4 regions of the Streptomyces sp. NPDC007856 genome follow, and region 1 is predicted to be linked to each of the others. Evidence: riboswitches for the same ligand, from Rfam matches in the RefSeq annotation. Region 1 holds a riboswitch; each other region holds the start of a gene.

Region 1 (7,833 bases):
CCCGGCCCGGATGCATGGACGGGATCGCGGCGCGCTCGGCGTGCGTGGAGCGCAGCAGCCACTCGGTGATCTCGCGCACCCGGTCGCGGGTGACACGGGAATGGTGGATACGCGCGGAGTCGTACTCCGGCAGTTCCTGCGCGATGGCCGAGACGGTGGTGACGGACCCGGCGAGGCCCACCAGCGTGCGCGCCTCGCGCAGCGGGACGGTCTCCTCGGCGAGGTCCAGAGCCGCCTCGATGTCCGCCCTCATGGCGGCGATCTGCTCCTCGGTGGGCGGGTCGCTCACCTTGCCGTCGTGCACCAGGTGCCGCTCGGTCATCCGCACACAGCCGACGTCCACGGACCGCGCCGCCCGGACCTGCTCGTCGCCGACGACGAACTCGGTGGAGCCGCCGCCGATGTCCACCACCAGGTACGGCTTGGCGAGGTCGGCCCGTCCCTCGAGTTCCTTGGTGGCCCCCGTGAAGGAGAACCCGGCCTCCTGGTCGCCGGAGATCACCTCGGGCTCGACGCCGAGGATGTCCACGACTCCCCGTACGAAGTCGTCCCGGTTCTCGGCGTCCCGGGAGGCGGAGGTGGCGACGAACCGCACCTCGGCGGCGCCGAGTTCGCGGATGACCCCGGCGTACTCCCGGCACGCGGCGAAGGTCCGCTCCAGCGCCTCCGGTGCCAGCCGGCCGGTGCGGTCCACGTCCTGGCCGAGCCGCACGATCGTCATGCGCCGGTCCAGCTCCAGCAGTTCGCCGGTGGCCGGGTTGACGTCGGCGACCAGCAGCCGGATGGAGTTCGTGCCGCAGTCGACGGCGGCGACCCGGGAGAAGCCCTCAGGAACCATCGGCCGGTGGGCGAAGAAGCCGCTGCGGACCTCTGCGGGGTCCCACACGGCACCCTCCTCACCGGGGTGCTCGTCCGCCGGATCGGGAGCCTGGAGCGGCTGCACGCACGGCCCCTTGCGCCACCACTCCGGCAGCATCGAGATCGCCTCGTCGCCGAGCGGGTTCACGCCCGGACCGGCGGCCAGCGAGTGCGCCACCAGCACGTGCAGGCACTTCACGCGGTCGGGCATGCCGCCCGCGCTGGGGAAGCCCTCCAGGACCTCGATCTCGTCCCGGCGCCGGATGTAGTCCTCGTGCGCGGCCCGGTAGGCGGCGGCCAGTTCCGGGTCGGTCTGCAGCCGCTCCGTCATCTCCTTCATGACGCCGTCCGCCTCCAGCGTCCCGATCGCCGAGGCGGCGCGCGGGCACGTCAGGTAGTACGTCGTCGGGAAGGGCGTGCCGTCGGGCAGCCGGGGTGCCGTCTCCACGACGTCCGGCTGACCGCACGGGCAGCGGTGTGCGATGGCCCGCAGGCCCCGCGGCGGGCGGCCGAGTTGCTGCTGGAAGGCCTCGACGTCGGCGTCGGTGGGCTCGGTGCGCTCAGTGGGCGGCGGGGGCGTTTCCATGACTGCTTTCTCGTCAGGCTTTCTGTCGGTTCACTGGTCGGAGGCGTCGGACTTGTCGACGCCGTCCCAGACGTTCGCGTACCAGGGCCGGCGGGCGGCCCCGAGGTCGGCGCGGGACTGCTTGGCCGCGCCCGGGTCGATCACCACGTACCCGGTCTCCCCGGGCATCACGTAGTGCAGCCGGCGCCGGATCTGCTGCTCGGCGTAGGAGTCGTCCTGCCAGCGCGCCTTGAGGTCGCGCAGCTGCTCGACCCGCTTGCTGGCCTGCTCCTGCTGTTGCTGGAGGTCGGAGATCTGCGCGCGCTGGGAGACGTACTGCCGCATCGGATACGCGAGCGCGACGATCAGGGAACACAGCACCAGCGCGAGCAGCGCCGCACGCCCGGTGAGCCGGGAGCGGCGGGCCTGGCGCCTGCTCTGGGAGCGGTACACGCGGGCCGCCGTCTGCTCGCCGAGCAGCCGCAGCCTGGTCGTGGTGGAGAAACGGTCCCGGTCCTTCACGGCCATCTGGCTTCTCCCGCCTCCCCTTGCCGGTGTCCTTCACACGTGCGTACGTCCCCGGACACGGTACGGGACCGGGTACGGGGACGTACGTACGACTGGCTAAGACTTGGCCCGGGTCGGCTCAGCCCTTGGAGATCTCGTGGTTCCCCTTGAAACGCGGGAAGGCGCTGCGGCCGGCGTACACGGCGGCGTCGTCGAGGATCTCCTCGATGCGCAGCAGCTGGTTGTACTTGGCGACGCGCTCGGAGCGGGCCGGGGCGCCGGTCTTGATCTGGCCGCAGTTGGTGGCGACGGCGAGGTCGGCGATGGTGACGTCCTCGGTCTCGCCGGAGCGGTGGGACATCATGCACTTGAAGCCGTTGCGCTGGGCCAGCTCGACGGCGTCCAGGGTCTCGGTCAGCGAGCCGATCTGGTTGACCTTGACCAGCAGGGCGTTGGCGGTGCCCTCCTCGATGCCGCGGGCGAGGCGCTCGGGGTTGGTGACGAACAGGTCGTCGCCGACCAGCTGGACCTTGTCGCCGAGGCGGTCGGTGATGACCTTCCAGCCGGCCCAGTCGTCCTCGAACAGCGGGTCCTCGATGGAGACGAGCGGGTAGGCCGCGACGAGCTCCTCGTAGTACTCCGTCATCTCGGCGGCAGAGCGCTCCTTGCCCTCGAAGAGGTACTTGCCGTCCTTGTAGAACTCGGAGGCGGCCACGTCGAGCGCGAGGGCGATCTGCTCACCGGGGACGTACCCGGCCTGCTTGATCGCTTCGAGGATCAGGTCCAGGGCGTCACGGTTGGAGCCCAGGTTCGGGGCGAAGCCGCCCTCGTCGCCGAGGCCGGTGGACAGGCCCTTGGACTTCAGGACGGACTTGAGGGTGTGGTAGACCTCGGCACCCCAGCGCAGGGCCTCGGAGAAGGACTCCGCGCCGATCGGGGCGATCATGAACTCCTGGATGTCCACGTTGGAGTCCGCGTGCGAGCCGCCGTTGAGGATGTTCATCATCGGCACCGGCAGCAGGTGCGCGTTGGGGCCGCCCAGGTAGCGGAAGAGGGGGAGGTCGGACGCCTCGGAGGCAGCGTGGGCGACGGCGAGGGAGACGCCGAGGATGGCGTTGGCGCCGAGGGAGCCCTTGTTGTCGGTGGCGTCCAGGTCGAACATGGCCTGGTCGATCAGGCGCTGCTCGGTGGCGTCGTAGCCGACCAGCTCCGGGCCGATCTGCTCGATCACGGCGAGGACGGCCTTCTCGACGCCCTTGCCCTGGTAGCGGTTGGGGTCGCCGTCGCGGAGCTCGATGGCCTCGAAGGCGCCGGTGGAGGCGCCGGACGGGACGGCGGCACGACCCGTGCTGCCGTCGTCGAGGCCGACCTCGACCTCGACCGTGGGGTTGCCTCGGGAGTCCAGGATTTCCCGGGCTACGACGACGTCGATGGACGGCACGAGCATCTCCTTCTGGGATGTGACGCTGGAAGTGCGGGGGCGTTCTGCCTTACGGCTGTGCCTTGCGACTAGAGCCTAACCGTCCCCGGGGCGCCGGCCACCGACCGACCGTCCCGTGGACAGGAGGGACACGCAGACGGTACCCATTGTTCACCCACGGAACAAAGGGGCCTGCCGATGAGGCCCGGCTGAAGAGTGGGGAAACAGCGCGCGGAAACGAAAGACCCCGCCCCGGCGCGTACGGGGGAACACGCGCCGGGGCGGGGAGCCCGTGGGGACGGGGGTGGCCCTCACGGGGCCTTCAGTGTGCGGGCCGGGGATGTGAGGGCACTGCGGGTCCGTTCGGAGCCAGGTGTCACTTCAGGTGCAGCTGCTGGCCCGGGTAGATGAGGTTCGCGTCCTGGACGATGCCCTTGTTCAGCTGGAAGAGCTTCTGCCAGCCGCCCTTCACACCGTGCTTCTCGGCGATGGCGCTGAGGGTGTCACCCTTGACGACCTTGTACTCGCCGTCGCCCTTCTTGACCTTCTTGCCGGTCGGCGTGGTGACGGTCTTGCTCGCCTTCGGCGCCGTCCGCGTGGTGGAGCGGGTGGCGGCCTGCTGGTCGGTGGAGCGGGTGGCGGTGCTGCGGGACTTGGTGGCCGTCGGGGCGGAACCGTTGTAGGCGGCGCTGGTCAGGCCCGTGCCGCAGACCGGCCAGGCGCCCTTGCCCTGGCCCGCGAGGACCTTCTCGGCGATGGCGATCTGCTGCGCCTTGGTGGCGAGGTCGGCACGCGCGGCGTAGGCGGTGCCGCCGTACGCGGCCCAGGTGGAGTTGGTGAACTGCAGGCCACCGTAGAAGCCGTTGCCGGTGTTGATGGACCAGTTGCCGCCCGACTCGCACCGGGCGACGGCGTCCCACTGGGACGCGGTGGCGGCGGAGGCGTTGCCGGCCGCCATCAGCGGGGCGGCGACAGCGGCGCCGGTGACGCCGGCGAGCGTGATGGCGCGGACGGTCTTGGACGGACGACGGTGCTTGCCCTTGCCGGAGAACAGCATGGATCGATCCCCTCACCGACGCCTGCGAGGTGAGCTGTCGGGTTCGGGCCGGTTGAGTTGCCCGGCCGCGCACTCGCTCATGCGAGGCGCGGCTTCACCCCAAGCCGGTCCAGCGTCAACCGCTGGGCCCGGCGCTTACCTTGGGTCCCCCGCTCCTGCCTACGGCGCTTGACGCGACGACTGTTCCCGGGCAGTCGCTGGCAGGATTCGGCGTTGCGACGGCCGGGGCTCGTGGTGACGAGCGGTCCTGACCGTAGACATGCGATCGTCGGATTTTCAAAGACGATCAGGGCTTCTGAGACTCATCCCACACTTTCGCCAAAACGGACATCAGCCGCGAAACGGGGCGTCAACTGCCCCTACTCGCCGCCCTTTTCGCCCCCGACTTTCAGGGTCTGACCGGCGGTGATGTGGTTCGGGTCGGCGCCGAGGGCCATCTTGTTGGCGTCGTAGAGCGCCCGCCACCCGCCGTCGACGCCAAGGGAGTCGGCGATGGAGGCGAGGGAGTCGCCCTCGCGGACGGTGTAGGTGCCCGTTTCAGGACTGGCGTGACGGCCGGAAGATGTGGCGTTCTGACCGTTTGTCACGCTTTCGTCCGCGCTCCCGCCACGGTGACGTCCGCCACTGCTGAGCGCGCCGGTGTCGACCAGGCTCCAGGAACCGGCGCTCTGCTGGTATTTGTCCGGGTTGTCGGCGCTCGGGGTGGCTGCGGGAGAGCTGTCGCCTCCCTGTGAACTTCCGCCGTCGGGCGAGCCGGACTTGTCAGTCTTGTCGGACTTGGGGGTGCTGGTCCCGGTGGAGCCGCCGGTGGCGTCCGGGGTCCCGGCGGTGTGCCCGCTCGGGGTCGGCGTCGCGCTCTCGCCCGAGGGGGAGCCGGTCGAGTCCGAGCCGGAGGAGTTCGAGGCGGAGTCGGAGGCAGAACCGGAACCGGAGTCCGAGGAGGACGAATCCGGCAGACCGGACGAGTCTGAGCCGCCGGTCGAGCCGGACGCGTCACCCGAAGCGCCACTGTCGCCGGAGCCGCCGACACCGGGGTCGACGTCGACCGAACCGGAGTGGGAGGTCAGCCCGGCGGTCAGCGCGCACATGGCCCACGGCTTGGTGCCCTGGTCGGCGAGGATCTTCTCGGCGACGGCTATCTGCTGGGAGCGGCTGGCCTGGTCGGCGCTCTCGGCGTACCGCGTGCCGCCGTACTTGCTCCAGTCGTCCTGCGAGATCTGCAGACCGCCGTAGTAGCCGTTGCCGGTGTCCGCGCTCCAGGATCCGCCACTCTCGCACTCGGCGACCTTGTCCCAGGTGGTGCCGTCGGCCGCGTTGGCGCTGGCGGCGCCGAGCAGGGGGATGGCGATGGCGGAGCCGGTCACGCCGGCCGCGACGAGGAGGGCCGGAGCCTGACGGGGGCGACGGTGACGACCGTTCCCGGAGAGCATGCGGAAGCCTTTCGTGCGACAGCGGGACCCGCGCGGCGAACTCGTGCCTCTCGCCACGCTGATGGGTGAACGTATCGGCAGACGATCACTTGTCACAAGTTCATGCCGCGCAGATCACGTGAAGATCACAGAGTTGAATGTTTATCATCTTGTCCTCGCGCGGCACCGACACTCCCGTCCCGTCCGCTTTGTCCCCGGGGCCGGTGAACACGAACGAACGGCGCACTCCGACGCGGTGCCGGAGTACGCCGCCCGTATGTGGCCCCGCGGATCCACGCCGCCCGTACGTGGCCCCGCGGATCCACGCCGCTCGGCCCCTGCTACCGAGCCTGGCCGTCCTGCCCGCCTCCGAACACCTCCTGGACGAGCCTTTGCGTCGCCTTCTGGAACGCCATCGCCATGGACAGGGCGGCGTCGTCGACGTAGTTCAGCGCGGCGGTCAGGGTCTTGCCGCCGTCGGGCGTGCTGTACATCAGCGCCGCGTGGCCCGCCATGCCGCCGTTGTGGGCGATGACGGTGCCGCCGTTGTCGCCCGCGCCCTGCACGAACACCCCCAGGCCGTAGCCGGCCTTGGGATGCGGCTTGCACATCTCGGCCAGCAGCGGGGCCGGCAGCAGCTTGCCGCTCATCAGGGCGGAGATGAAGGTGTGGAGGTCCCGGGTCGTCGAGATCATGTCTCCGCCGGTGGAGATCCAGGAGGGGTTCTGGCGGGTGACGTCGACCGTCTTCTGCTCGCCGTCCTCCTCGTAGCGGTAGTAGGCGTGGGCGTGCGGCTCGGGGATCTCCGGGCCGGTGCCCGGCAGCACGGTGCCCGACAGCCCGAGCGGCCCCAGGATCCGCCGCTGCATCTCCTCGGCGAGCGAGTGGCCGGTCACCTTCCCGACCAGCAGCCCGGCCAGCACGTAGTTGGTGTTGGAGTAGCTCCAGTCCGTCCCCGGCTCGAACCGCGCCGGCCTGGAGGACGCCAACCGCGCCAGTTCTTCCGGCTGGTAGGTCTTGAACCGGTTGTCCACCCACTCCCGGCCCGCGGTCGTGGCGGGGATGCCCGGCGCGAACGTCCCGTCGTCGTAGTACTCGCCGGTGAAGTTGAACACCCCGCTGGTGTGCTGCAGCAGCATCCGCACCGTGATTCTCGGGTCCAGCCCGAACTCGGGCAGGCAGTCGGCCACCGGATCGTCCAGCCCGATCGTGTCCTCTGCGGCCAGTTGCAGCACCACGGTCGCGGTGAAGGTCTTGGTGTTGCTGCCTATCCGGACATGCCCGTCCACCGGCGGTTTCGTGCTCTCGCCCAGCTTGCACCTCCCGGCGCCGCCGGCCCATTCGCCCCGCTCGTCGTGCACGCGCATCGTCACCCCGGTGAAACCGGACTCGACCATCTCCTCGATGGCCTTCCGCAGCTCCGGACGGTCCTGGCCGGTGAGAGTGAGGGACATGGATGTGCTCCTTCGGAACTGTCGCGGAAGTCAACTGGACGGACGGGATCGCCTGGCCTGAGGGCGCCCCTCTTACAGGCTGTGGGCGCTGATGTCGCCGTAGGCGGTGGTCGCGTGGATGTCCAGAACGGCGGCGCCGTCGGTGTTCCTGAGCGCGTTGTGGATCCGGCCGTAGGAGGTGCCGGCGTCCAGCGAGGCGGAGACTCCGCGGGCGGCGCCGACCGAGATCGCGCCGTGCTCGGTGCGCAGGGTGACCGTGCCGCGCACGGCCTCGGCGATGCGGAGGTCGCCCTTCTGGGTGCTGATCCGTGCGGGGCCGCCCAGGCGGCCGACCGCGATGTCGCCGGACTGGAGGGTCAGGTCGGCGCTCGCGGTCTCGTCGAGCTTGACCGTGCCCTGCGCGCCCTCGAAGGTGACGTCGCCGAGCCGTCCGACGCCCCGGAACTCGCCGAGGGCCGCCTTGCCCTCGACGCGGGAGCCGGCGGGCAGCTGGACGGTCAGCTCGATGGCTCCGGAGTTGCCGAGGATCCGGTTCTTCGCCTCCGGGGCCTCGATCCGCAGGA
Region 2 (7,833 bases), on a different contig from region 1:
CGAAGACCGGGGTCGGCCTGCGCACGCGCGCGTGGGCGCCGCGGGACGAGCCCCGGCAGGATGTCCAGCCCCTGCGCGGCGATCAGGCAGGAGACGGGTTCGGATCCGCCGCCGTCCGCCTCGAACGCGACCACGACGGGCAGCGTTTCGCCCAGCGCTCGCCGCAGCCGTGCCGCCTCCTCGGCGGCGGGCTCACGGAAGACGGGACCCTGGAGGGCGGACGGGCACGAGACGAAGCCCGGGTCGGTGAAGACGATCATGCGGTCCCCCTCCCCTGATCAGCAGGTGATCAGTAGGCCGGCATCGTGCGCGGGCCCAGGTCGTCGCGGGCCGGTGGCGGCGCGAGCCGTACCGTGGCGCTGAGGACGCTCACGCCGTGCGGGGCGACGACGACCGGTTCCAGGGTGACGGCGACCACCTCCGGATGATCGTCGACCAGCCGGGACACCCGCAGCAGCAGTTCCTCCAGCGCCGGGGTGTCGACGGGCGTGGAGCCGCGCCAGCCGAACAGCAGCGGTGCCGTACGGATCGACCGCACCAGCGAGGCCGCCTCCCGGTCGGTGACCGGGACCAGGCGGTGCGCCATGTCGCCGAGCAGCTGGGAGGCGGCCCCGGCGAGCCCGAAGGACAGCACGGCCCCGGCCGCCGGGTCGATCACGGCCCGTACGACGGTGTCGACGCCGCGCGGTGCCATGCCCTGCACCACCGGCCGCAGCTCCTCCGGCTTGCCGAACAGCTCGGTCAACTCGGCGTACGCCCGGCGCAGTTGCTCCTCGTCCGCGAGGTCGAGGCGCACGCCGCCCAGGTCGGCGCGGTGTCTGAGGTGCGGGGCGGTGGCCTTGAGGGCGACCGGGTAGCCGAGGGCGCGGGCGGCTTCGGCGGCGGCGTCGGCAGTGGGTGCGGGCAGCGCGCGCCGCACGGGGATGCCGTACTTGCCGAGCAGCTCGCAGGTCTCCGCGTCGGAGATCGTGAGCCCTTCCCCGCGCGCGAGCAGCTCACCGATCAGCCGCGCGGCCCCCTTCTCGTCGATGTCGTCGTACTCGGGCACCTTCCCCGGGTCCATGGCCTCCCGCCGCCACTGCCCGTACTTGACGGCTTCGGCCAACGCCCGCACGGCACGTTCGGCGGCGGGATAGGCGGGGATGAGGTGCATGCCCTCCGGAGGACTGGCCGCAGCCACTCCCGCGGTGGGCAGGCGTTCCGCAGCGCGGAACAGGCGGGCACCGCCCTCGGTACCGGGTGCCTTGTCAACGGCCGCGGGTGCGGTGCTGGCCGCAGCCGACAACGCCTCCGCAAGCCCCCCGAGCTCCACATGCACCACCAGCACCGGCTTCCCCGGAACGGCAGCCGCGGCCGACCGCAACGCCTCCGCCAGCTCCGCATCCCCCGGCGACGCTTCCCCGATCGCGGGGATCGCCGTCACCACGACGGAGTCGCACGACTCGTCGGCCAGCGCAGCTCCCAGCGCCCGATGGAAGTCCTCCGCCGTCGCCCCCGTCGTCAGGTCCAGCGGACGCGAAGGCCGCAGCCCCTCCGCCAGACACCGGTCGTACGTCAGCACGCCCAGCGACTCCGAGTTCCCCAGGATCGCCACCCTCGGCCCCGCCGGCAGCGGCTGCCGGGCGAGCAGCAGCCCCGCGTCGACCAGCTCGGTGATCGTGTCGACCCGGATCACCCCGGCCTGCCGCAGCAGCGCGGAGACGGTGGCGTGCGGCAGCCGGGTGGCCCGCACCGCGTGTCCCTGCGGGGCGGACCCGTCCCCCTGCACCACGACCAGCGGCTTCGCCGCCGCCGTCCGGCGCGCGAGGCGCGTGAACTTGCGCGGGTTGCCGATGGACTCCAGGTACATGAGGACGACGTCGGTCTCGGGGTCGTCGTACCAGTACTGGAGGACGTCGTTGCCGGAGACGTCCGCGCGGTTGCCGGCGGAGACGAAGGTGGACACGCCGGTGACCCCGGTGACCCCTCCGCCGCGCCGGTGCAGCCGGGACAGCAGGGCGATGCCGATGGCACCGGACTGGGCGAACATCCCGATGCGGCCGGGGCGGGGCATCTCCGGGGCGAGGGAGGCGTTGAGGCGCACGTCGGGCGCGGTGTTGATGATCCCGAAGGCGTTCGGGCCGATGATCCGCATGCCGTACGCGCGTGCCTGCCGCACGAGGGCCCGCTGCCGCTCGCGCCCCTCGGGCCCGCTCTCGGCGTACCCGGCGGAGAGCACGACGAGCCCCTGCACCCCGTGTTCCCCGCACTCGGCGACCACGGCGGGCACGTGCTCGGCCGGTACGGCGACCACGGCGAGGTCCACCGGACCGCCGATGTCCCGCACGCGCCGGTAGGCCGGCACCCCGTCGACCTCGCCGAGGCCCTCCGGGAAGGCCTTGTTCACGGCGTGCAGCAGGCCGCCGTAGCCGGCGTCCCGGATGTTGCCGAGGACGCTGCGGCCCACGCCGCCGGGGGCGCGGCCGACGCCGACGACCGCCACCGAGCCGGGCATGAGCAGGCGCCGTACCGAGCGGGCCTCGGCGCGCTGCTCGCGCGCTCGCTGCACGGCGAGGGAGCGGTCGGTGGGTTCGAGGTCGAACTCCAGGCGGACGACGCCGTCCTCGAAGCTGCGCTTCTGGGTGTAGCCGGCGTCCGTGAACACCTTGATCATCTTGGTGTTGGCGGGCAGCACCTCGGCGGCGAAGCGGCGGATGCCGCGCTCGCGGGCGACTGCCGCGATGTGTTCCAGCAGGGCGGAGGCGACCCCGCGGCCCTGGTGCGCGTCCTGCACCAGGAAGGCGACCTCGGCCTCGTCGGCGGGCGCGGAGGCGGGCATGCCGTCGGCGCCGATGCGGTCATAGCGTACGGTGGCGATGAACTCGCCGCCGATGGTGGCCGCGAGTCCCACCCGGTCCACAAAGTCGTGGTGCGTGAAGCGGTGGACGTCCTTGGCGGAGAGCCTGGGGTACGGCGCGAAGAAGCGGTAGTACTTCGACTCGTCCGAGACCTGCTCGTAGAAGCTGACCAGGCGGTCGGCGTCATCAACGGTGATGGGCCTGATGCGCGCGGTACCACCGTCGCGCAGCACCACGTCCGCCTCCCAGTGGGCGGGGTACTGGTGCCGGTCCTGCCGGTCCGCCGAGGTCTGCATGGGCCCCAGAGTACGGCTCGCGTCCGACAACGGCGCAGGGCAGTCTGTGGAGGACGGAAGCCGGAACCGAGGCCGCGGTTCCGACGCCACGCCGGGCGGACGAAGGTCCGCTCCGGGGCATGCTTCGCGATATGGGAAACTGGTCTAGACAACCCTGAAGACTGAAGGGCAGCAACACATGGCTGAGCGCCGCGTCAACGTCGGCTGGGCCGAGGGCCTCCACGCCCGCCCCGCCTCCATCTTCGTCCGAGCCGCCACGGCCGCAGGCGTCCCGGTGACGATCGCCAAGGCTGACGGCAACCCCGTCAACGCGGCCTCCATGCTGGCTGTCCTGGGCCTGGGCGCCCAGGGCGGCGAGGAGATCGTGCTGGCCTCCGACGCCGAGGGCGCGGACGTCGCCCTCGACCGTCTGGCCAAGCTGGTCGCCGAGGGCCTCGAGGAACTGCCCGAGACGGTCTGAACAGCAGCACGCTGACACACCGGAGCCGCGTCGCCCTTTTCGGGCGGCGCGGCTCTGCGTTTCCGGGCTCTTTGCGCGCACACCGGAATTGAGGCAGCGGTAAATACTGCGCAGCCGAATACCTCTTCTTTGTATACGGCGCCCGTGTTAATGCCGGAGGCCCGACATGTTTACGGCGTGTTGCGAAGTCCTCACACGCTCGCCGGCCCCGGAAAAGCGCAGCCGGTGCACGGCCGTCGCGCGCTCGGTGTGCAGCGCCGTGAGCGCCCGCGCGCGCTCCCCGTCGCCGCGCGCCACCGCGTCGACGATGGCGCCGTGCTCCGTCCAGTAGTCCACCGGGCTCGACGGCGCCTCCACCGCGTACATCCAGGCGATCTTGTGCCGAAGCTGGCTGAGCATCGCGGTCAGCGAGGGGCTGCCCGAGGCCTGGGCGAGCGTCTCGTGGAACCAGCCGCCCAGCGACCGCAGATCGTCGCTGCTGCCCCTGCGGGCCCGCTCCTGGCCCAGCCTGACCAGGCCGCGCAGCACCTTCAGATGGGCCTCGGTGCGCCGCTGGGCGGCCCTGGCGGCCCCGAGCGGCTCCAGCAGCAGGCGCATCTCCAGCAGGTCGGCGGCCTCCTGCTCGGTCGGCTCGGCCACACACGCGCCCGCGTGCCGGCGGGTCACCACGAAGCCCTCGGCCTCCAGGGTGCGCAGGGCCTCGCGGACGGGGACGCGCGAGACGCCGTAGCGGCGGGCCAGGACTTCCTCGGTCAGCCGGCCGCCGCGCTCGTAGACCCCCGCGACGATGTCGTCCCGGATGGCCGTGCACACCGAGTGCGCCGGAATACGCATGACCGACCTCCGCTTTAATCCCCGTGAAACGTCGACGATGGACGCCTGTTCCGTGACTCTATTCCAATGAGCCGGAATTTCCGACGGCGGGCCGGAATCCATGGATATTTTTTGGTCAGCGGATCGGGTGGCGCCCGTGAAAAGACGACGAAAGCCCCGGCTCGGTGAGCCGGGGCTTCGCATGCCAGGCGATGAGGCGTCAGACGTTCACGCCGTGCTTGCGGAGGTAGGCGACGGGGTCGACGTCCGAGCCGTAGTCGGGGGTCGTACGGGCCTCGAAGTGCAGGTGCGGGCCCGTGGTGTTGCCGGTCGCGCCGGACAGGGCGATCTGCTGGCCCGGGGTGACCTGCTGGCCGACCGAGACGCCGATCGACGACAGGTGGCCGTACTGGGTGTACATGCCGTCGGCCATCCTGATCACGATCTGGTTGCCGTACGCGCCGCCCCAGCCGGTGGAGACGACGGTGCCGGAGCCGACCGCGTGCACCGGGGTGCCGCTCGCCGCGTGGAAGTCGATGCCGGTGTGCGAGCCGGAGGACCACAGCGAGCTGCTCGCCTTGTAGCCGGTGGAGACGTAGGAGTTCGCGATCGGGGCGACGAAGGTGTTCATCAGGCGCTTGCGCTCGGCCTCCCGGGCGGCGCGGGTCCTGGCCTCGTGCTCCTCCTTCGCCCTCTTCGCCGCGGCTTCCTCGGCCGCCTTGTGCTCGGCGGCCCGCTGCTGCGCGGCGGCCTGCGCGTCGATGTGCTCGGCCACGTCGTCGCTCAGGGTGAGGACCGGCGTGAGGCCGGTCTGCTCCACGGTGTTCTCGGCGGCGAGCGCCGGGGAGGCGGCCAGGGTGCCGATGACACCGGTGGTGGTGAGGGCTGCGATGCCTGCCGCCTGAGCGGTGGTGCGCTTGACCCGGCCGGGCTTGCGGTGCTTCCCGGTGGCGCACATGAACGCCATGGAGTGGCTGGTCCTTTCCTTCCCTCTCGCCTACCGGGTTAGCTGACGGGTTCGGAGCAGGAAGGTCTCCTACGGGCCCCCTCGCGGAGCGCGGGCGCCCGATTCACCCCAGGGACTGCGTGGGTCCCCGGCTCCCCTGGCTCGCGCCGTGCGGGGACTCGGCGATGGCTGTCCGGTGCCGCGGGTGCGGCGCACTGCTACCGACGAACAGCCCGGGTGACGCTACGTAAGCCTGCTTTCGAACCCCAAACGGATCCGGACTTTTGTAGCGCATCCCACAGGGCAGACAGGCAACCTCCGCCTCAAATCGGGCATCCCGGTAAGGGAGTGAGAACGGCAGGGGCCCTGACGGTCCATAGACCGTCAGGGCCCCACGCGCGTGCGGTTACTCGGCCGCCACGACCGTCACTTCACCGATGCCGAGTGCCTCCACCGGTGCCTTGATCTGGGAGGCGTCACCGACGAGGACGGTCACCAGACGGTCCACCGGGAAGGCGTTCACCACGGCCGCCGTGGCCTCCACCGTGCCCGTCGCGGCCAGCTGCTGATAGAGCGTCGCCTGGAAGTCGTCGGGCAGGTACTGCTCGACCTGGTCGGCCAGCGTGCTCGCGACGGCCGCCGCGGTCTCGTACTTCAGCGGCGCCACCCCGACGAGGTTCTGCACGGCCACGTCCCGCTCGGCGTCGGTCAGACCGTCCGCCGCCAGGGTGCGCAGCACCTTCCACAGGTCCTCCAGCGCCGGGCCGGTGTTGGGGGTGTCCACGGAGCCGCTGATGGCGAGCATCGAGGCGCCCGTGCCGTCCGGTGCGGACCGGAGGACCTGGCCGAAGGAGCGCACACCGTAGGTGTAGCCCTTCTCCTCGCGCAGGACGCGGTCCAGGCGGGAGGTGAGGGTGCCGCCGAGGCAGTAGGTGCCGAGCACCTGGGCGGGCCACACCCGGTCGTGCCGGTCGGGGCCGACGCGGCCGATGAGCAGCTGCGTCTGCACGGCGCCGGGCCGGTCCACGATGACCACGCGCCCGGTGTCGTCGGCGGTCACCGGCGGCACGGGCCGCGGCTCGCCCGGCGTGCCGGTCCAGGCGCCCAGGGTGTCGCCGAGCAGCGCGTCCAGGTCGACCCCGGTGAGGTCGCCGACCACCACCGCGGTGGCCGTGGCGGGGCGTACGTGCCGGCCGTAGAAGGCGCGTACGGCGGCGGCGTCGATCTTCTCGACGGTCTCCTCGGTGCCCTGGCGGAGCCGCGACATGCGCGAGGCCACCGGGAACAGCTCCTTGGAGAGCTCCTTGGCGGCCCGGCGGGAGGGGTTGGCCAGCTCGTGCGGGATCTCGTCCAGGCGGTTGCGGACCAGCCGCTCCACCTCGCTGTCGGCGAAGGCGGGCGCGCGCAGCGCGTCGGCGAGCAGGCCGAGACCCTTGGCCAGGCGCGAGGCGGGGACCTCCAGGCTGAGCCGGACGCCGGGGTGGTCGGCGTGCGAGTCCAGCGTGGCGCCCGCGCGCTCCAGCTCGGCGGCGAACTCCTCGGCGGAGTGCTTGTCGGTGCCCTCGGAGAAGGCCCGCGCCATGATCGTGGCGACGCCGTCCAGGCCGGCCGGCTCGGCGTCCAGGGGCGCGTCCAGCAGCACCTCGACGGCGACGACCTGCTGGCCGGGGCGGTGGCAGCGCAGCACGGTCAGGCCGTTGTCGAGCGCGGTGCGCTCGGGCGCCGGGAACGCCCAGGGCCTGGCCTCGCCGGCCTGCGGCTGGGGATGGAAGTCCATGGTGGCGAGCTCGGTCACTTGGCCGTCTCCTCGTTCTCGTTACCGGCCTCTACGGTGGCTTCCTGCTCCGGGTCCTCGGGAACGTCGGCGTCCGGGGCCTGCTCCGGGGACTTCGGCTCATACACCAGGACCGCCCGGTTGTCGGGGCGCAGACGGGCCTGGGCGACCTCCTGGACCTCCTGCAGGGTCACATCCAGGACGCGCTTGACGGCGGTGAGGGCGAGCTGCGGGTCGCCGAACAGGACGGCGTACCGGCACAGTTCGTCGGCACGGCCGGCGACCGTGCCCAGCCGGTCCAGCCACTCGCGCTCCAACTGGGCCTGGGCGCGCTCCATCTCCTCGGCCGTGGGGCCCTCCTCGGCGAACCGGGCCAGCTCCTCGTCGATGGCGGTCTCGATGACCGGCACCTCGACGTCACCGGAGGTCTTCACGTCCAGCCAGCCCATGGAGGGCGCGCCGGCGAGGCGCAGCAGGCCGAAGCCGGCCGCGACGGCCGTACGGTCGCGGCGGACCAGCCGGTTGTACAGGCGGGAGGACTCGCCGCCGCCGAGGATGGTCAGGGCGAGATCGGCGGCGTCGCACGCGCGCGTGCCGTCGTGCGGAAGGCGGTAGGCGGCCATCAGGGCGCGTGCCGGGACCTCCTCGACGACGACCTCGCGCTTCTGCTCGCCGATGACGTCCGGCAGGGAGCCCTCGCGAGGGGC
Region 3 (7,833 bases), on a different contig from region 1:
GAGGCCGCCGTACTGATCGCCGAGCACCAGGACGATCTGGCCGGTTGCTTTCTCTTCCCGCGCGTGGACCCCTCGCTGCCGCGCCGGCTCGCCAGCAAGCAGGGTCTGCACGAACTGTGTGTGGAGCACGGCATCGCGAGCCCCGCGTCGGCGTTCCCGGAGTCGTACGAGGACATCGTCGCCTTCGCCGACACGGCCCGCTTCCCGGTGGTGGCCAAGAACCGTGAGGCGTTCGTCCGGCGCAAGCAGCCCGCAGTCAACGGCACCACGCGGATCGCCACCCGCGAGGGCTTGCTCGCGCTCGCCCGCGACTGGGGCGAGCGGCCGGGGGTGATCCTCCAGGAGTACCTGCCGCGCGAGGAGGCCGAGGACTGGATCGTGCACGCCTGCTTCGACCAGGACGCGAGCCCCGTCGCCCTGTTCACCGGGGTCAAGGTCCGCTCATGGCCGCCGCACGCCGGCATGACGGCGAACGCGTACGTCGTCGACAACCCGGAACTCACCGACCTCGCCGCACGTTTCATCAAACAGATCGGCTACAGCGGCATCATCGACCTCGACCTGCGCTTCGACCGGCGCGACGGACAGTACAAGCTCCTCGACTTCAACCCGCGCATGGGCGCCCAGTTCCGGCTCTTCGAGAATGAGTCGGGTGTGGACGTCGTACGCGCGATGCACCTGAATCTGACCGGCCGCCCCGTTCCGGAGGGGGAACAGCGCGCCGGCCACCGCTACATCGTGGAGAACATCGACCTCCCCGCCCTTCTCGCCTACCGTCGCAGCGGCTACACGACGCCGCACGCGCCGGCGAAGGCGAGCGGGACGGAGCTGGCCTGGCTCGCGGGTGACGACCCGCTGCCGTTCCTCACGATGCTCGCCCGCTTCGTGCGCCCGGGCGCGAAGCACCTCTATCAGCTGTGGCGGACCAACCGCCGCGGCAGCAGCACCTCCACGAAGTAGGCAAAGCCACACAGAGAGTGGCGCACCATGTCCTGGGGAGGGACTTCGTGACTCGACCGGTTGCAATCATCGGGGCCGGGCCGTTCGGCCTGTCCACCGCCGCCCATCTGCGGGCGCGCGGTATCCCCGTCCGCGTCTTCGGCGACCCCATGGTCAGCTGGCGCGACCACATGCCCGAGGGCATGCTCCTGAAGTCGACGCCCGCCGCCTCGAATTTCGACTGCCCACAGCCCGGCCACACCCTCGGCGACTACTGCGACGCGGCCGGCATCCGCCGCCTGGTGGGCGACGAGGACATCATCCCGGTGGGGACGTTCATCGGCTACGGCGAGTGGTTCCAGCACAAGCTCGTCCCCGACCTGGAGCGGGTGCGGGTCGTCTCCGTGGACCGCGACAAGAGCGGCGGCTTCGAGCTGAAGCTGGACTCGGGGGAGATGTTCACCGCGCGCGCGGTCGTCGTCGCCACCGGCCTGTCGGGCCTGGCGCACCTGCCGGCGGAGCTCGCCGGAGCCGCGGCCGACGGTCCGGCGCCCACCGGCCCGGTCTCGCACAGCTCCCAGCACCACGACCTGAGCCGCTTCGCCGGCAAGGAGCTCATCGTGGTCGGTGCGGGCCAGTCCGCGCTGGAGACGGCGGCGCTCGCCGCCGAGGCGGGGGCACGCGTGCGTGTCGTCGCGCGCGGTCGCGGCCGGGTCGCCTTCGGCGCGCCGCCCTGGAAGCAGTCGAAGCTGCGCCCCGAGTCCCCGTTCGGACGCGCCTGGTCGCTGTGGGCGTTCAGCTACTACCCGCACCCCTACCGCTACCTGCCCGAGGCCACCCGCCACTTCCTGGTCCGCCGGGTCCTCGGTCCGCTCGGCGCCTGGTGGCTGCGCGAGCGCTTCGAGAGCGCGGTGCAGGTGCAGGACGTGGAGCGGGTCGTGATCGCCGAGGCACCGGACAGCAGCCCCGTGCTCACCGTCCGCACCCACGGCGGGCACACCGAGCGGCTCACCGCCGACCATGTCATCGCCGCCACCGGCTACCGGGTCGACATCGCGGCGATGGACTTCCTCGGGCACGAACTGCGCACCCGGCTCGCGGTAAGCCGCGGCACGCCGAAGCTCGGACCCGGCTTCGTCTCGTCCGTTCCTGGCCTGTACTTCACCGGTCTGCCGGCGGCGTCGTCGTACGGACCGGTGATGCGCTTCGTCTGCGGCACGGAGTTCGCCTCACCGCGCCTGACGAAACACCTGGCGGCGGCCCACGGCTGAGACCTCCTGCAGGCCCTGTCGCCCTTCTCAACGAGGAGCCGACGGGCACTACTTGGGGTGGACCAGTACGTAAGTGCGCAGGGCGACAAGGTGAGTCGGTGGGGCTCGGTATCCGTATTCTCTGATCATGGCAGCCTCCCCCACATATTCACTGATCGCCACCGACTTGGACGGAACACTGCTGCGCGGCGACGACACCGTCTCCGACCGGTCGCTCGCCGCGCTCGCGCGGGGGGCGCGGGCCGGTGCCCGGCACCTGGTGGTGACGGGCCGCCCGGCCCCGCGGGTGCGGCCGCTGCTGGCGCACCTCGGCTGCACGGGGCTCGCGGTGTGCGGACAGGGCGCACAGGTGTACGACGCCGGGACCGGCCGCCTGCTGTGGTCGGTCCGGCTGGACCGGGAGCTGGCCGAGACGGCGCTCGGCAAGATCGAGGCCGAGGTGGGGCAGGTGTACGCCGCCGTCGACCAGGACGGGGTCGACGGGCTCACGCTCATCGAGCCCGGGTACCGGATGCCGCACCCGACCCTGCCCGCGGTGCGGGTCGGCCGGCGCGACGACCTGTGGTGCGCGCCGATCAGCAAGGTGCTGCTGCGCCACGCATTCCTGTCGGACGACGAGTTGGCGGAAGCGGCGCGCGCGGTGGTGGGCTCGCTGGCCACGGTCACCATGTCGGGGCCGGGGACCGTGGAGCTCCAGCCGCCCGGGGTGACCAAGGCGACCGGTCTCGCGCTGGCTGCCGAGCGGCTCGGGGTCGCGGCGGAGGAGGCGCTGGCGTTCGGCGACATGCCCAACGACATCCCGATGTTCGACTGGGCGGGACATGGGGTCGCCATGGCCAACGCGCATGGCGAACTGAAGGCGGTGGCCGACGAGATCACCCTGTCGAACGAGGACGACGGCATCGCCGCCGTCCTCGAAAGGCTGTTCCCGACCGACTGACCGGCACATCAGTACGCGGCCGTCCTCGGTCCGTACGCAGCCGTCCCCGGCCCGTAGTCGGCGTCCTGGTGCACGACCGTCTCGGGAAGAAGCGACGGCCGCCCGGTGCGCCCCTCCGTCAGGTGTGGGCGCACCGGGCGGCCGATGCCGTGCCGGCCGGCGGGACCGGTCAGTACGCGCTGGACACGTTGTCGATGGACCCGTACCGGGCGGCGGCGTAGTTGCAGGCCGCGGTGATGTTGGCGACCGGGTCGTACGGATTGAGGGCGGTGCCTGCCACGTGGTACGCGTTGAAGGTCGGGTCGATCACCTGGAGCAGCCCCTTGGACGGGATGCCCTTGGCGGCGTTGGAGTCCCAGAGGTTGATGGCGTACGGGTTACCGGAGGACTCCCGCATGATGTTGCGGTAGATGCCGTTGTAGGTGCCCGGGATCCCCTTCTGGGCCATGATCGCGAGGGAGTGGCGGATCCAGCCGTCGAGGTTGTTCGGGTACCCGGCGAGGGTGGTGGAGGCCGGCTTGGTGGTCGTCGTGCCGGTGGCCGCGGAGGCGCCGGCGGCGCCGATGAGCGGCAGGGCGAGGACGGCGGCTCCGGTGCCGACGACGGCGAGGGTGCGGGCGAGACGGTTGGTGCGGGGGCGGCGGTGCCGAGCGGCAGAAGGCATGGGAAGTCCTCTCCGTCGCCTACGAGGTGAGCTGTCGGGTTCGGGCGGGGAGGTGCCCGGCCGCGCCTTCGTGAGAAGGCACGGCTTCACCCCTAGCCGTCCCGGTGCGGCGTGTGCCGACCGGTCAGGCGACTTACCTGGGTCCCCCGCTCCTGCCGTACGAATGAGTTCGTCGATGGGTCACACGGGCGGCGGCAGGATTCGGCGTCCGCCCGACGGCCCGGAACGTATGCGAGAGCACATGTCCGAAACAAGTACCTGATGCGCACGATGCACTATTTGACCTTGGTCTGTGTCATATGGGGTACTTGATCCTTTGCGGCTGCCAACGCTCAACTCGCGGACGGTGCAAGGGGGGAAGGGGGTTCGGCGGGCGTTCGGCGCCAGAGGTCGCCGTGACCCAATTCACTAAATAACAAAGTATTTCAAATCGGACAAGATGGATTCGAGTGGATCGGTGGAAGCCCGCGGCGGACGCCGTGACGGAGTCCATGGCGGAACCCGTGACGGAACCCCCGGTGTGGCGCCCGTCGTTGTCCGGGGTGTAGGCATTACTCCGCTCGCCCCTCGGTTCGCGACAAAGTGTGTGGGTTCCTGTTAAGTCGACAAATGTCCACTCTTATTACTTGATCAAAAACATACCGGTCGTGATCTGGTACCGCCCAGGCTGGACCGGTGGGCGCTATCGGTGATCGAACAGGGACCGGATACGCTGACTTGAGTGATGGCAGCGACCTATCGACAAACCGTGTAATCGCCAGCAGACACCAGCAGACAGGAGACCCCTCGTGACCGTCGTCGGGCCGTTCGGGCTGAGCGTGCGGGACCAGGCTCTGGAAGCCGATGTCCAGGCCGGATTGGCGGCTGTCGAGGAAGGCTTGCTCGAGGCCACCAAGAGCGAGGTCCCGTTCATCACGGAGGCCGCGCAGCACCTCGTACGAGCCGGCGGGAAGCGGTTCCGGCCGCTGCTCGTGATGCTCGCGGCCCAGTTCGGCGATCCCTACGCGCCGGGCATCGTGCCCTCGGCCGTGGTCGTGGAGCTGACCCACCTGGCCACGCTGTACCACGACGACGTCATGGACGAGGCAGCCGTGCGGCGCGGCGTGGACAGCGCCAACACCCGCTGGGGCAACTCCGTCGCGGTCCTCACCGGCGACTTCCTCTTCGCCCGCGCCTCCCAGATCCTCGCCGACCTCGGCCCCGAGGCGGTCCGGGTGCAGGCCCTCGCCTTCGAGCGGCTGGTCACGGGCCAGATCCTGGAGACCGCCGGTCCCTCCGACGGCCGTGACCCGGTCGAGCACTACCTGGACGTGCTCGGCGGAAAGACGGGCTCGCTGGTGGCGGTCTCGTGCCGGTTCGGCGCGATGATGTCCGGTGCCGACGAGACGGTCGTGGACGTGCTCACCCAGTACGGCGAGCGGCTCGGGGTCGCCTTCCAGCTCGCCGACGACGTCCTGGACATCGCCTCCGACTCGCAAGAGTCCGGCAAGACCCCGGGCACCGACCTGCGCGAGGGCATCGCGACCCTGCCCGTGCTCCGGCTGCGCGAGCGGGCGGCCCGGCTCGGCCTGGCCGAGGACATCGCCCTGTGCGAGCTGCTGGACTCCGATCTCAGCGACGACGCCCGACACGCCGAGGCGCTGGTCGCGCTGCGGGCCCACCCCGCGCTGGAGCAGGCCCGCCGGGACACCGTGCGGTACGCGGAGGAGGCGCGGGCCGCGCTGGCGCCGCTGCGCGAGTGCGACGCCAAGGCCGCGCTGATGGAGCTGTGCGACGCGGTGGTCCACCGCGCCGGCTGACCGGACGCCTGTCACACACCGCACCACAGCTCCGGCCACGCCCCGGGCGCGATTGCGGGTCCTCCGTCGCGCCGGGATTCCGGCCGTGCGCCTCGCAGCGTTCAGGCCGTGCGCCCGGGGCACGCTTCCGGCTGTCCGTCACTCCGCGTTTCCGGCCGTGCGACTCGCCGCGTTCAGCCCGCGAGCCCCGGGATGTCTCCAGCCGTGCCCCTCGCCGCGCTCAGGCCGTTCCACGGGCCGCTGGGTCGGCGCCCTCGGCATGCCTCCGGCCGCCCGTCGCGCAACTCCTCCAGCTCTGCGATCCGTACGCCCATGAGTCCGTACGCCCATGAGTCCGTACGCCCCCCGCGCTCCCGTACGGCCCCCCCGTTCCGGTGAGACCCCTACGGGTCGGGGGAGTTCCTGCTCCCGCGTGTCATACCCCAGTCGTATGCGGAGTTGGCCCCGAGGTCTGACGCTTCTTCATGGCCGATTTGGTGAGATGGAAACCACGGAAATCACCACCCCTCACCGATTCGGGTGAGAATGGCGGCTCTGATGGACCAGCGTGAGAACAGCCGCCGCCGACGACGGAGGTAAGGCACACATGGCACCGTACGAATCCGACGACGCAGTGGACGCCGCTCGGGACGAGGAGCGGCACGCCCGACGCCGCAGGACGGCCCGTTACGCGGTCCCGGTCGCCGTGGTGGGGGTCGCCGCGGCCACGATCGGTCTGGTCCCGGCGCTCGCCGCTTCCGGTGACCCCGACCTGCCCAGGATCACCGCACAGCAGCTCATCGAGAAGATCGCCAAGTCGGACGTGCAGCAGCTGTCCGGCACCGTGCGCATCGACACCGACCTCGGCCTGCCCGACCTCGGTGGCCTGGCGAACAACCTGGCCCCCGGCGCCGGCAAGGGCTCCGGCGACGGCTCCTCCGCCGACCCGCAGTCCCAGTTCACCTCGCTGGTCTCCGGCACGCACACGTTGCGCGTCGCCGCCGACGGGCCCGAGAAGCAGAAGCTGTCGCTGCTGGAGAGCGGCTCCGAGTACAGCCTCATCCACAACGGCAAGAACGTATGGGGCTACAACAGCAGGACCAACGAGGTGTACCACGGGACCTCGGCCGACTCCGGCAAGGACCGCAAGGCCGAGACCCCGGCCACGCCGAAGGACTTCGCCGACCAGGCGCTGAAGTCGGTGGACGGCACCACGTCCGTCACGGTCGACGGCACCGAGCGGGTCGCCGGCCGCGACGCCTACAAGCTGCTGATCAAGCCCAGGCAGTCCGGCACCACGGTGGGCGCCATCAGCATCGCCGTCGACGCGAAGACGGGCATGCCGCTGAAGTTCACGCTGACGCCGAAGAGCGGCGGCGCCGCCGTCCTCGACGTGGGCTTCACCCAGGTCACCTTCGGCCGGCCGGCCGGCTCCACCTTCGCCTTCACCCCGCCCAAGGGCGCCAAGGTGACGGAGGAGAAGCAGGACTCCGCGGCTCGCAAGCACGCGCCCCAGCCCGGCGAGGACTTCGCCAAGGGTATGAACGGCGCCGATGTCCTCGGCAAGGGCTGGACGTCCATCGCCACCTTCGACAGCGGCGCCAAGGGCGGCCTGCCGACCGGCTCCCGGGGCGGTGACCTCGGCGGCTTCCTCGGCTCGCTCGGCGACAAGGTCTCCGGCAAGTTCGGCAAGGGCACGGTCTTCTCCACCCGCCTGGTCAACGCCCTGATCACCGACGACGGCAAGGTCTACGCCGGCGCGGTGACCAAGGACGCCCTGGTGAAGGCGGCGAACGCGGGAAAGTGACCCCGTCCGGGAACTACGGACCGTGACCGTACGTTCACTCTCAAGGGAGGCGCGGATCGAGGGGGAGCCGATGGACGGACCGTCCGCCATGGAGCGGGAGGCGGGGGAGGCGCGGAAGCGTGCCCCCGGGCGGGCGGAGGCCGCGGGGAAGCCTGCTCCGGGGCCGACGGAGGCGAGCGTCATCGCCACCCGCGGCCTCACCAAGCGCTACCGCGGCGGACAGCTCGCCGTCGACGGCCTCGACCTGACCGTCCCGGCGGGCAGTGTCTTCGGCTTCCTCGGTCCGAACGGCTCGGGCAAGACCACCACCATCCGCATGCTGATGGGCCTGATCGAGCCCACGGCGGGCACGGCACACGTGCTGGGCCGCCCGATGCCCCGGGCGGCCCGGTCCATCCTCCCGCAGGTCGGCGCGCTCATCGAGGGCCCCGCGC
Region 4 (7,833 bases), on a different contig from region 1:
CTTGGCATAGGCGTAGGCGACGGCCGCCTCGGCGCGCGCGTTCGGGGCCGCGGCCGTACCGGCCTGCTCCAGGGAGTCCCGGGCGTCCGAGGCCGAGCGGGAGGCGCGTCCCAGCGCGCTGCCGTCACCGGCGACCTCGGACCGCTGCTGTGGGCTGAGCCGCGCCAGCAGCCGCCGGGCCTCGTCCAGCTTGCCGGTGATGGTCCTCTTCTGCCGCTGCAGCTCGGCCCGCCGGGACCGCAGCGACTGCAGCTCGATGCGTGCCGCGCCCCGCAGTTGCTCGATCTCCCGCAGTTGTTCGCGCACCCCGGACACGGCGGCGGCCTGCCGGTCACCGGCCCGCTCCGCGAACGCGGCGTCGTCCAGGTACCGGTCGGGGTCGCCGGACAGGACCAGCTGCCAGGTCGGTGCGAAGCCGCCCTCGCGGTACTGCGCCGCCGCGAACGAACCCAGCGCGTCCCGGGCGGTGTTGAGCTTCTGCTGCTTGCGGGCGGTCTCGTCGCGCAGCGCGTTCAGCCGCCGTTGCTCAGTGTCCGCCTTCTCCTTCGCGCCGTCGTACTTCTCGGTTGCGGCCTCGGCGTCCTGGTACAGCTGGTCCACCTTGGCCTTCACCTGCGCCGGGGTCAGCTGTGGCTCGGCGTGTCCGGTCCCGTCGAACCCTGTCGCGGTGGCCGCGCCCGCCAGGGCGAGCGTGGCGGCCGTCCGGGCCGTATGGCCGCCCATCGAGCGTTGCCGGGCCTTGCGGTGCGCTGCCACCTGGGCCGTCACGTCCTTCCGTACGACTCGCACGACCGAGAGTCCGTGTGCCCGGCGGCGGCCCGCACAGGGGAAGCGGGCCACCGCCGGACCCTTCTCGGCGGTGGTGGCCGACGGCCGCCCCTGGCCCGGGCGGCGGTGGGGAGCCGGTCACCTGGGGGAGGACGCTAGGCCCGACTGTGACGAGTAGGTAACGCGGTGTACGGAACTGGCCTCGATGGACCGGGATGTGACCGCAAGTGACCATGTGGCCGTTCTGGAGTCGTCGCCTTCACAGAGCGCGGTGACCGAAGTGCGGAAAGTGGGATGGACGGGAGCCGTGGGGTGCTATGAGGCGCATATATGCAAGATCCTCCGTGCGACCGCCGACCGCCGACCGCCGACCGCCGACCGCCGACCGCCGACCGCTGTGTCCGGGGCCGGTGGGGGGAGGCCCGCGGGCCCCTGGTTAGGCTCCGGCCCATGGACGTACTCATCCATCTCTTCGTCGGCCTGCACATCATCGGCATCGCCGCGCTGCTCGGCGGTTTCCTCACCCAGATGAAGGCGATGGGCCAGGGCACGGCCCGGTTCGTGCCCGCGATGCTGCACGGCGCGCTGACCATGCTGGTCACCGGCGTGGTCCTGGTCGGCCTCAACCAGGCCGACGACCACCACGTCAACACCATCAAGATCGGCATCAAGCTGGCGCTGCTGATCGTGATCCTCGGGTTGGTCTATGTGAAGCGCGACGAGGAGAAGATCGACAAGAGCGTGTTCGGGGTGGTCGGTCTGCTGACCATGGCGAACATCTTCATCGCCGTCCTGTGGACCTGACGGTCAGCCGTCCCTGCCGCCGGCGCGGGCCGCGAGCACCGCACCGGCGGCGACCGCGAGCCACACCGCCACCGCCGCCCACAGCAGCACCCGTCCCGGCCAGGTGAGCCACGGGACGCCGAAGACGGTCGCGGCAGACAGCGCCGCCACCGCCGTCATCCCCATCGGGAACACCGTCGCCCAGCGCAGCACGTGGTAGCCGGGCCGGGGGCGGGCCGCCTCGGCGGCCAGTGGACGACGTAGCAGACCAGATCCAGCACGTACAGCGCGACCGTCGCGGTGCGCAGCACGCCGCGGTCGTCGGCGTTCCACAGGTACATGCCCGAGTCCCCGGCGATGAGCAGGATTCCCCCGGCCAGCGCCGAGATCGCGAGCGCCCCGCCCGCGATCCAGTGGTCGCCCGCCCCCTCCAGCACCTGCCGTACGTCGAAGTGGGCCAGCGCCAGGCCGTAGAGCACCAGGCCCAGCCAGAACAACACCAGCGCGGTGTGCGCGAGCCACGCCGTGCGCCCGGCCGTGGACAGCGTGGCGGCCAGTACGGCGAGCCCCTCTGTGGCCACACAACACAGGAACACCGCTCAGGGCATGCGCGGCCTCCAGCGCCGTACGACCAGGACCAGCAGGACCGGCCAGAGCACCGTCGCGAGCGCCAGCAGCGCCTCGGCTCCAGGCCCAGCGCCGAGATCCGGGTGCCGAGCACCGTGGTCGCGGCGACGGAGGTGAGCGCGCCCGGACTCTCCGCCTCGGTCGCCCAGCGCTGCCGCTCGCCGACCAGTCGCAGCACGAACTCGGCGGCCGGCGCGGCCCAGGCGACGCACGCCAGCGCCAGCACTGCCTGGGAGAGCGTCTCGTCGCCGGTCATGTGCAGTCCCACCGACAGGATGCCGGTCGCCATCACGGCGGCCCCGGCCGGGGGAGACCGCCCCGCCCACCACACGCGCAGACCTGAGATGCCCGGCATGCGCCCGATGCCAGGGAGCGGCGGGGTTCCCGCCCGGAAGGGCACGCGCGTGTGGACAGCAAAAACGCCGGTACGCGCGGGGGACCGGGAGAAGCCGGCGCCGCGTTCGTGACCCAGGAAAGCGGTGGCGCGTGGACGCAGGAAGGCCGATGGCGCGTGGACGGAGGAACAGCCGGCACGCGGCGCGTGTGGACGCAGGAAGGCCGGCACGTAGCGCGCATCGACGCAGGAACGGCCGCACGCGCGCGTGGACGCGGAAAACGCCCGCACGCGCGCGTGGACGCGGAAAACGCCCGCACGCGCGCGTGGACGCGGAAAACGCCCGCACGCGCGCATCGGCACGCGATCAGCCGACGCGCGCCCGGGGGCCTCAAGGCGAGGCCCCCAAGCCGCCGGCACCTGCGCGCGTGGTCCGGCAATTCGGCGGCACGCGCGCGTGGAGCGGGGCGCACCCGTGCCCGGGGTGAGTGGTCAGCCCGGGCGGACCACGCTGTGGATGATCGACTCGCCGCCGTAGTAGATCGACTCCTCGCGGACGTACGCGCCCGGCTTCGGGGCGTGGATCATCATGCCGTTGCCTATGTAGACGCCGACGTGGCTGATGTCGTCGTAGAAGAAGATCAGGTCGCCCGGCCGCGCGTCGGCGAGCGAGACCGTGGTGCCCGCGTTGACCTGGTCGTACGTGGTGCGCGGGAGGGTGACGCCGGCGGCCTTCCAGGCGGCCTGGGTGAGGCCCGAGCAGTCGTAGGAGTCCGGCCCGGTGGCGCCCCACACATACGGCTTGCCGATCTGCGCGCGGGCGAAGGCGATCGCCTTCTCTGCCTTCGTGTCGTACGAGCTGGACGTGGTGGTGGACCCCGTCGAGCCGGAGCCCGTCGAACCCGACCCGGAGCCGGACCCCGTGGCGGTGGACGACGACGAGGACGAGTCGGCCTGCTGCTGAGCCGCCTGCTGCTTCGCCAGCTCGGCCGCCTTGCGCGCCGCCTCCTGGTCCTTCTGCCGCTCGATGGCGGCCAGCCGCGCCTTCTCCTGGGCCGTCAGCTGCGACAGCAGTTCCCGCGCCGAGGCCAGTTTCTTCTGCACGGTTGCCTTGGCGGTCTGCAGGTCGTGCTGCGAGTCGCTCAGCGTCTGCAGGCTCTCCGCGGCCTCCCGCCGCTTCTTCATCGTCGCGGCCTGCTCGCCGATGAAGTCGTCGACCGCGCTCTTCTCCCGCGAGGTCAGCCGGTTCATCAGCTGGGTCTGGTCGAAGTAGTCCTGCGGGTCGTTCGCCAGCAGGAAGGTGGCCGTGTCCGGAGCGGCGGCGCCGGTGCGGTACTGGGCCGCGGCGAAGGAGCCCAGCTCCTCACGGGCCTTGTTGAGGCGTGCCGTGCGCCGGGCGACGTCCTCGCGCAGGGCGTCGACGCGGCCGCGCTGTTTGCCGGTCCGCTCCTTGGCCGCGTTGTACTTCTGGGTCGCCGACTCCGCCTGGCGGTAGAGATCGTCGACCTTCTTCTCGACCTCCTCCAGGGTCGGCTTGGCGCGATCGGTACCCGGGGCGGCCTCCGCGGTCTGCGAGAGCACGGCCATGGAGGTGAGGGCGGCGGTGGCGAGGGCGGGAGCGCGAAGGCCGGTTCCGATGGTCCCGCCGGGGCGCGGCTTGCGGTGCGACGCCAAGAGAGGCGACTCCTTCCAGTGGGCCGCCTACCGGGTTAGCTGTCGGGTTCGGGCGGTGGTTCGGAAGGGTTGCCCTACGGCGGCGTCCCGGGTGGGAGCCGGCCGATTCACCCCAAAGGTCGGTGGGTCCCCGGCTCCGGGCGCCCTGCGGGGCACGCCGGACTCGGCGGGGGCCGCGCGGCCCGGCGAGGTTCGCCGGTAGGGGTCGTGCGGCCCGAACGCACGCTAGCCAACTCGTGTGACTCCTGTGAAGGTTGGTGCGTGATATGTCCGATACATTTTCGTGACCTGAGTCAGGTTTCGCTTCTGAGTCATCGGACGGTACCCCTCTGTGAGCAGGGCGCGGGCCGTTCGGCAGTGAAGATCAACTGCTTTCCGGGGCGGCCGTGTTCCGGGGACGGCGACCGGTTGTCGGTGGGGAGCCCTAGACTCGTAGAGCGATGAGCAGCCTCTTTGACGACAGCTTCCTGGCGGACCTCCAGGCCCCTCGCGGGCGCGAGGAGGAGCCCCCGCCGCCGCCCGAGGACGATCACGCTCCGGAGCCGCTTCCGGACGATCTGTTCGGCGGGAAGTTCGACGTGCCGCCGGACCGGGACGCGTACTACCGCGACGGCGCCCCGCGTCCCGCCCTCGACGCGGCGGCGCTGCTGGAGGGGCTGAACGACAACCAGCGCGCCGCGGTCGTGCACGCCGGCTCCCCGCTGCTCATCGTCGCCGGCGCCGGCTCCGGCAAGACCCGTGTGCTCACCCACCGCATCGCCCACCTGCTCGCCGAGCGGCATGTGCACCCGGGCCAGATCCTCGCGATCACCTTCACCAACAAGGCCGCGGGCGAGATGAAGGAGCGCGTCGAGCACCTCGTCGGCCCGCGCGCGAACGCGATGTGGGTGATGACCTTCCACAGCGCGTGCGTGCGCATCCTGCGCCGGGAGAGCAAGAAGCTCGGTTTCACCTCCAGCTTCTCCATCTACGACGCCGCCGACAGCAAGCGCCTGATGGCCCTGGTCTGCCGCGACCTGGACCTCGACCCCAAGCGCTTCCCGCCCAAATCGTTCAGCGCGAAGATCAGCAACCTGAAGAACGAGCTGATCGACGAGGAGGACTTCGCCGCCCAGGCCACGGACGGCTTCGAGAAGACCCTCGCCCAGGCCTACGCGCTCTACCAGTCGCGCCTGCGCGAGGCCAACGCGCTCGACTTCGACGACCTGATCATGACGACGGTCAACCTGCTGCGTGCCTTCCCGGACGTCGCCGGGCACTACCGCCGCCGCTTCCGGCATGTCCTCGTCGACGAGTACCAGGACACCAACCACGCGCAGTACGCGCTCGTGCGCGAACTCGTCGGCACCGGCGAACACAGCGAGGACATCCCGCCGAGCGAGCACGACCTCCCGCCCGCCGAACTGTGCGTCGTGGGTGACGCGGACCAGTCGATCTACGCCTTCCGGGGCGCGACGATCCGCAACATCCTCCAGTTCGAGGAGGACTACCCGAACGCGACGACGATCCTGCTGGAGCAGAACTACCGCTCCACACAGACCATCCTGTCCGCCGCCAACGCGGTCATCGAGCGCAACGAGTCCCGCCGCCCGAAGAACCTGTGGACCAACGCCGGCCAGGGCGCGCGGATCACCGGTTACGTTGCCGACACCGAGCACGACGAGGCCCAGTTCGTCGCCGACGAGATAGACCGTCTGGTCGACGCGCGCGAGGCCAGGGCGGGCGATGTCGCCGTCTTCTACCGCACCAATGCCCAGTCCCGTGTCTTCGAAGAGGTCTTCATCCGCGTCGGCCTGCCCTACAAGGTCGTCGGCGGGGTCCGCTTCTACGAGCGCAAGGAGGTCCGGGACGTCCTGGCCTATCTGCGCGTCCTCGCCAACCCCGAGGACTCGGTGCCGCTGCGCCGCATCCTCAACGTGCCCAAGCGCGGCATCGGCGAGCGCGCGGAGGCGATGATCGACGCCCTCTCCCAGCGCGAGAAGATCAGTTTCCCGCAGGCGCTCAAGCGCGTGGACGAGGCGTACGGCATGGCCGCGCGCTCCACCAACGCCGTCAAGCGGTTCAACACGCTGATGGAGGACCTGCGCACCATCGTCGAGTCCGGTGCGGGTCCCGCGACCGTCCTGGAGGCGGTGCTCGAACGCACCGGCTACCTGGCCGAGTTGCAGGCCTCCACCGACCCGCAGGACGAGACCCGCATCGAGAACCTCCAGGAACTCGCGGCGGTGGCCCTGGAGTTCGAGCAGGAGCGCGGGGAGGGCGAGCAGGGCACGCTGGCCGACTTCCTGGAGCAGGTGGCGCTGGTCGCCGACTCCGACCAGATTCCCGACGAGGACGAGGAAGGCTCCGGCGTCATCACCCTGATGACCCTGCACACCGCCAAGGGCCTGGAGTTCCCGGTCGTCTTCCTGACCGGCATGGAGGACGGCGTCTTCCCGCACATGCGCGCCCTCGGCCAGGCCAAGGAACTGGAGGAGGAGCGGCGCCTGGCCTACGTCGGCATCACACGCGCGCGGGAGCGGCTCTACCTCACGCGGTCGGCGATGCGCAGCGCCTGGGGCCAGCCGTCGTACAACCCGCCCTCCCGCTTTCTGGAGGAGATCCCGGCCACCCATGTGGACTGGAAGCGGACGGGAGCGGCGGCGCCGGTGTCCTCCGGCCCGGCCTCCGGGATCGCGGCCTCGCTGTCCTCGACCCGCTCGCGTTCCTCGGCGTCGGGCGCGTCCGGGTTCGCCACGCGCCGCACCACGGAGAAGCCGGTGGTCGCCCTCGCCGTCGGGGACCGGGTCACCCACGACCAGTTCGGGCTCGGCACGGTCGTCGCCGTGAAGGGCACGGGCGGGAACGCGGAGGCGACGATCGACTTCGGCGACGCCAAGCCGAAGCGACTGCTGCTGCGGTACGCGCCGGTGGAGAAGCTGTAGGGAAGAAGCCGTAGGGGGTCTGGGGGCGAAAGCCCCCGGGCTCTACGTCGGGTCGAGCCCGTGGCTCCGCAGCCACGGCAGCGGGTCTATGGCCGCCCCGCCCGCGGGCCGCACCTCGAAGTGCAGGTGCGGGCCGGTGGAGTTGCCGGAGTTGCCGGAGTAGGCGATCGGCTCGCCGGCCTTGACGGACGTCCCGGAGGCGACGCGGTAGCTGGACAGATGGCAGTACCAGGTCTGCGTGCCGTCCTTCGCCGTCACGATCATCATGTTGCCGTAGGCGCTGTTCCACTTGGTGGAGACGACGCCGTCGGTCGCGGCCATCACCGTGGTGCCGTACGACACCGGGAAGTCGATGCCCGTGTGCACGGACATCCAGTTCACCCCCGCCTGGCCGAAGTAGGCGCTGAGCCCCTTCTGCGTGACCGGCAGCACGAACTTGGGGCGCAGCCGCTCCTTGAGCGCGGCCGCCGCGGCGGCCTTCTTCTGCTCCAGTTCCTGCTGGTTCTTGAGGTCGATCCGCTCCTGCGTCCGGCTCGCCCGGTCGGCGAAGTCATGGGCGCCCGCGGACAGGGTGTTGAGCTGGGTGTCCAGCTTGCTGTTGGCGACCGAGGCCTTGACCGCGTGCGTGTCCGAGGCGGAGGCCGTGGTGTCGTGTCCGTTGTCGGTCAGCGCGCCGACCGAGGCGGCGGCGATCCCGGCGACGCCCATCACACAGACCGAGGG

What was found. Region 1 has a riboswitch for cyclic di-AMP ahead of ACFYOH_RS30345 (transglycosylase family protein). Riboswitches for the same ligand answer to the same signal wherever they lie in the genome.
Region 2: it holds a riboswitch for cyclic di-AMP, as region 1 does, so the genes downstream of both, ACFYOH_RS13465 (M23 family metallopeptidase) here and ACFYOH_RS30345 (transglycosylase family protein) in region 1, are expected to answer to the same signal.
Region 3: it holds a riboswitch for cyclic di-AMP, as region 1 does, so the genes downstream of both, ACFYOH_RS00525 (transglycosylase SLT domain-containing protein) here and ACFYOH_RS30345 (transglycosylase family protein) in region 1, are expected to answer to the same signal.
Region 4: it holds a riboswitch for cyclic di-AMP, as region 1 does, so the genes downstream of both, ACFYOH_RS01475 (NlpC/P60 family protein) here and ACFYOH_RS30345 (transglycosylase family protein) in region 1, are expected to answer to the same signal.

What each region holds. Positions count from the first base shown of each region.
Region 1 is NZ_JBIAEC010000014.1:113,511-121,343, forward strand. Features, by position in the region: gene ACFYOH_RS30325 (exopolyphosphatase) at 1-838, opposite strand, end outside; partial or broken gene ACFYOH_RS30330 (DUF501 domain-containing protein) at 1,043-1,444, opposite strand; gene ACFYOH_RS30335 (septum formation initiator family protein) at 1,475-1,951, opposite strand; gene eno (phosphopyruvate hydratase) at 2,070-3,377, opposite strand; gene ACFYOH_RS30345 (transglycosylase family protein) at 3,727-4,407, opposite strand; cyclic di-AMP (ydaO/yuaA leader) riboswitch at 4,412-4,584, opposite strand; gene ACFYOH_RS30350 (transglycosylase family protein) at 4,767-5,837, opposite strand; gene ACFYOH_RS30355 (serine hydrolase domain-containing protein) at 6,158-7,270, opposite strand; gene ACFYOH_RS30360 (DUF4097 family beta strand repeat-containing protein) at 7,343-7,833, opposite strand, start outside.
Region 2 is NZ_JBIAEC010000004.1:490,868-498,700, forward strand. Features, by position in the region: gene ACFYOH_RS13445 (hypothetical protein) at 1-260, opposite strand, end outside; gene ACFYOH_RS13450 (GNAT family N-acetyltransferase) at 290-3,133, opposite strand; gene ACFYOH_RS13455 (HPr family phosphocarrier protein) at 3,312-3,593, shown strand; gene ACFYOH_RS13460 (GntR family transcriptional regulator) at 3,741-4,427, opposite strand; gene ACFYOH_RS13465 (M23 family metallopeptidase) at 4,627-5,373, opposite strand; cyclic di-AMP (ydaO/yuaA leader) riboswitch at 5,386-5,547, opposite strand; gene ACFYOH_RS13470 (M16 family metallopeptidase) at 5,759-7,147, opposite strand; gene ACFYOH_RS13475 (M16 family metallopeptidase) at 7,144-7,833, opposite strand, start outside.
Region 3 is NZ_JBIAEC010000001.1:101,922-109,754, forward strand. Features, by position in the region: gene ACFYOH_RS00510 (ATP-grasp domain-containing protein) at 1-960, shown strand, start outside; gene ACFYOH_RS00515 (NAD(P)-binding domain-containing protein) at 1,008-2,210, shown strand; gene ACFYOH_RS00520 (HAD family hydrolase) at 2,338-3,150, shown strand; gene ACFYOH_RS00525 (transglycosylase SLT domain-containing protein) at 3,320-3,814, opposite strand; cyclic di-AMP (ydaO/yuaA leader) riboswitch at 3,818-3,999, opposite strand; gene ACFYOH_RS00530 (polyprenyl synthetase family protein) at 4,603-5,613, shown strand; gene ACFYOH_RS00535 (outer membrane lipoprotein carrier protein LolA) at 6,200-7,399, shown strand; gene ACFYOH_RS00540 (ATP-binding cassette domain-containing protein) at 7,470-7,833, shown strand, end outside.
Region 4 is NZ_JBIAEC010000001.1:287,903-295,735, forward strand. Features, by position in the region: gene ACFYOH_RS01460 (NlpC/P60 family protein) at 1-756, opposite strand, end outside; gene ACFYOH_RS01465 (hypothetical protein) at 1,219-1,572, shown strand; partial or broken gene ACFYOH_RS01470 (tellurite resistance/C4-dicarboxylate transporter family protein) at 1,576-2,533, opposite strand; gene ACFYOH_RS01475 (NlpC/P60 family protein) at 3,005-4,186, opposite strand; cyclic di-AMP (ydaO/yuaA leader) riboswitch at 4,194-4,365, opposite strand; gene pcrA (DNA helicase PcrA) at 4,627-7,110, shown strand; gene ACFYOH_RS01485 (M23 family metallopeptidase) at 7,153-7,833, opposite strand, start outside.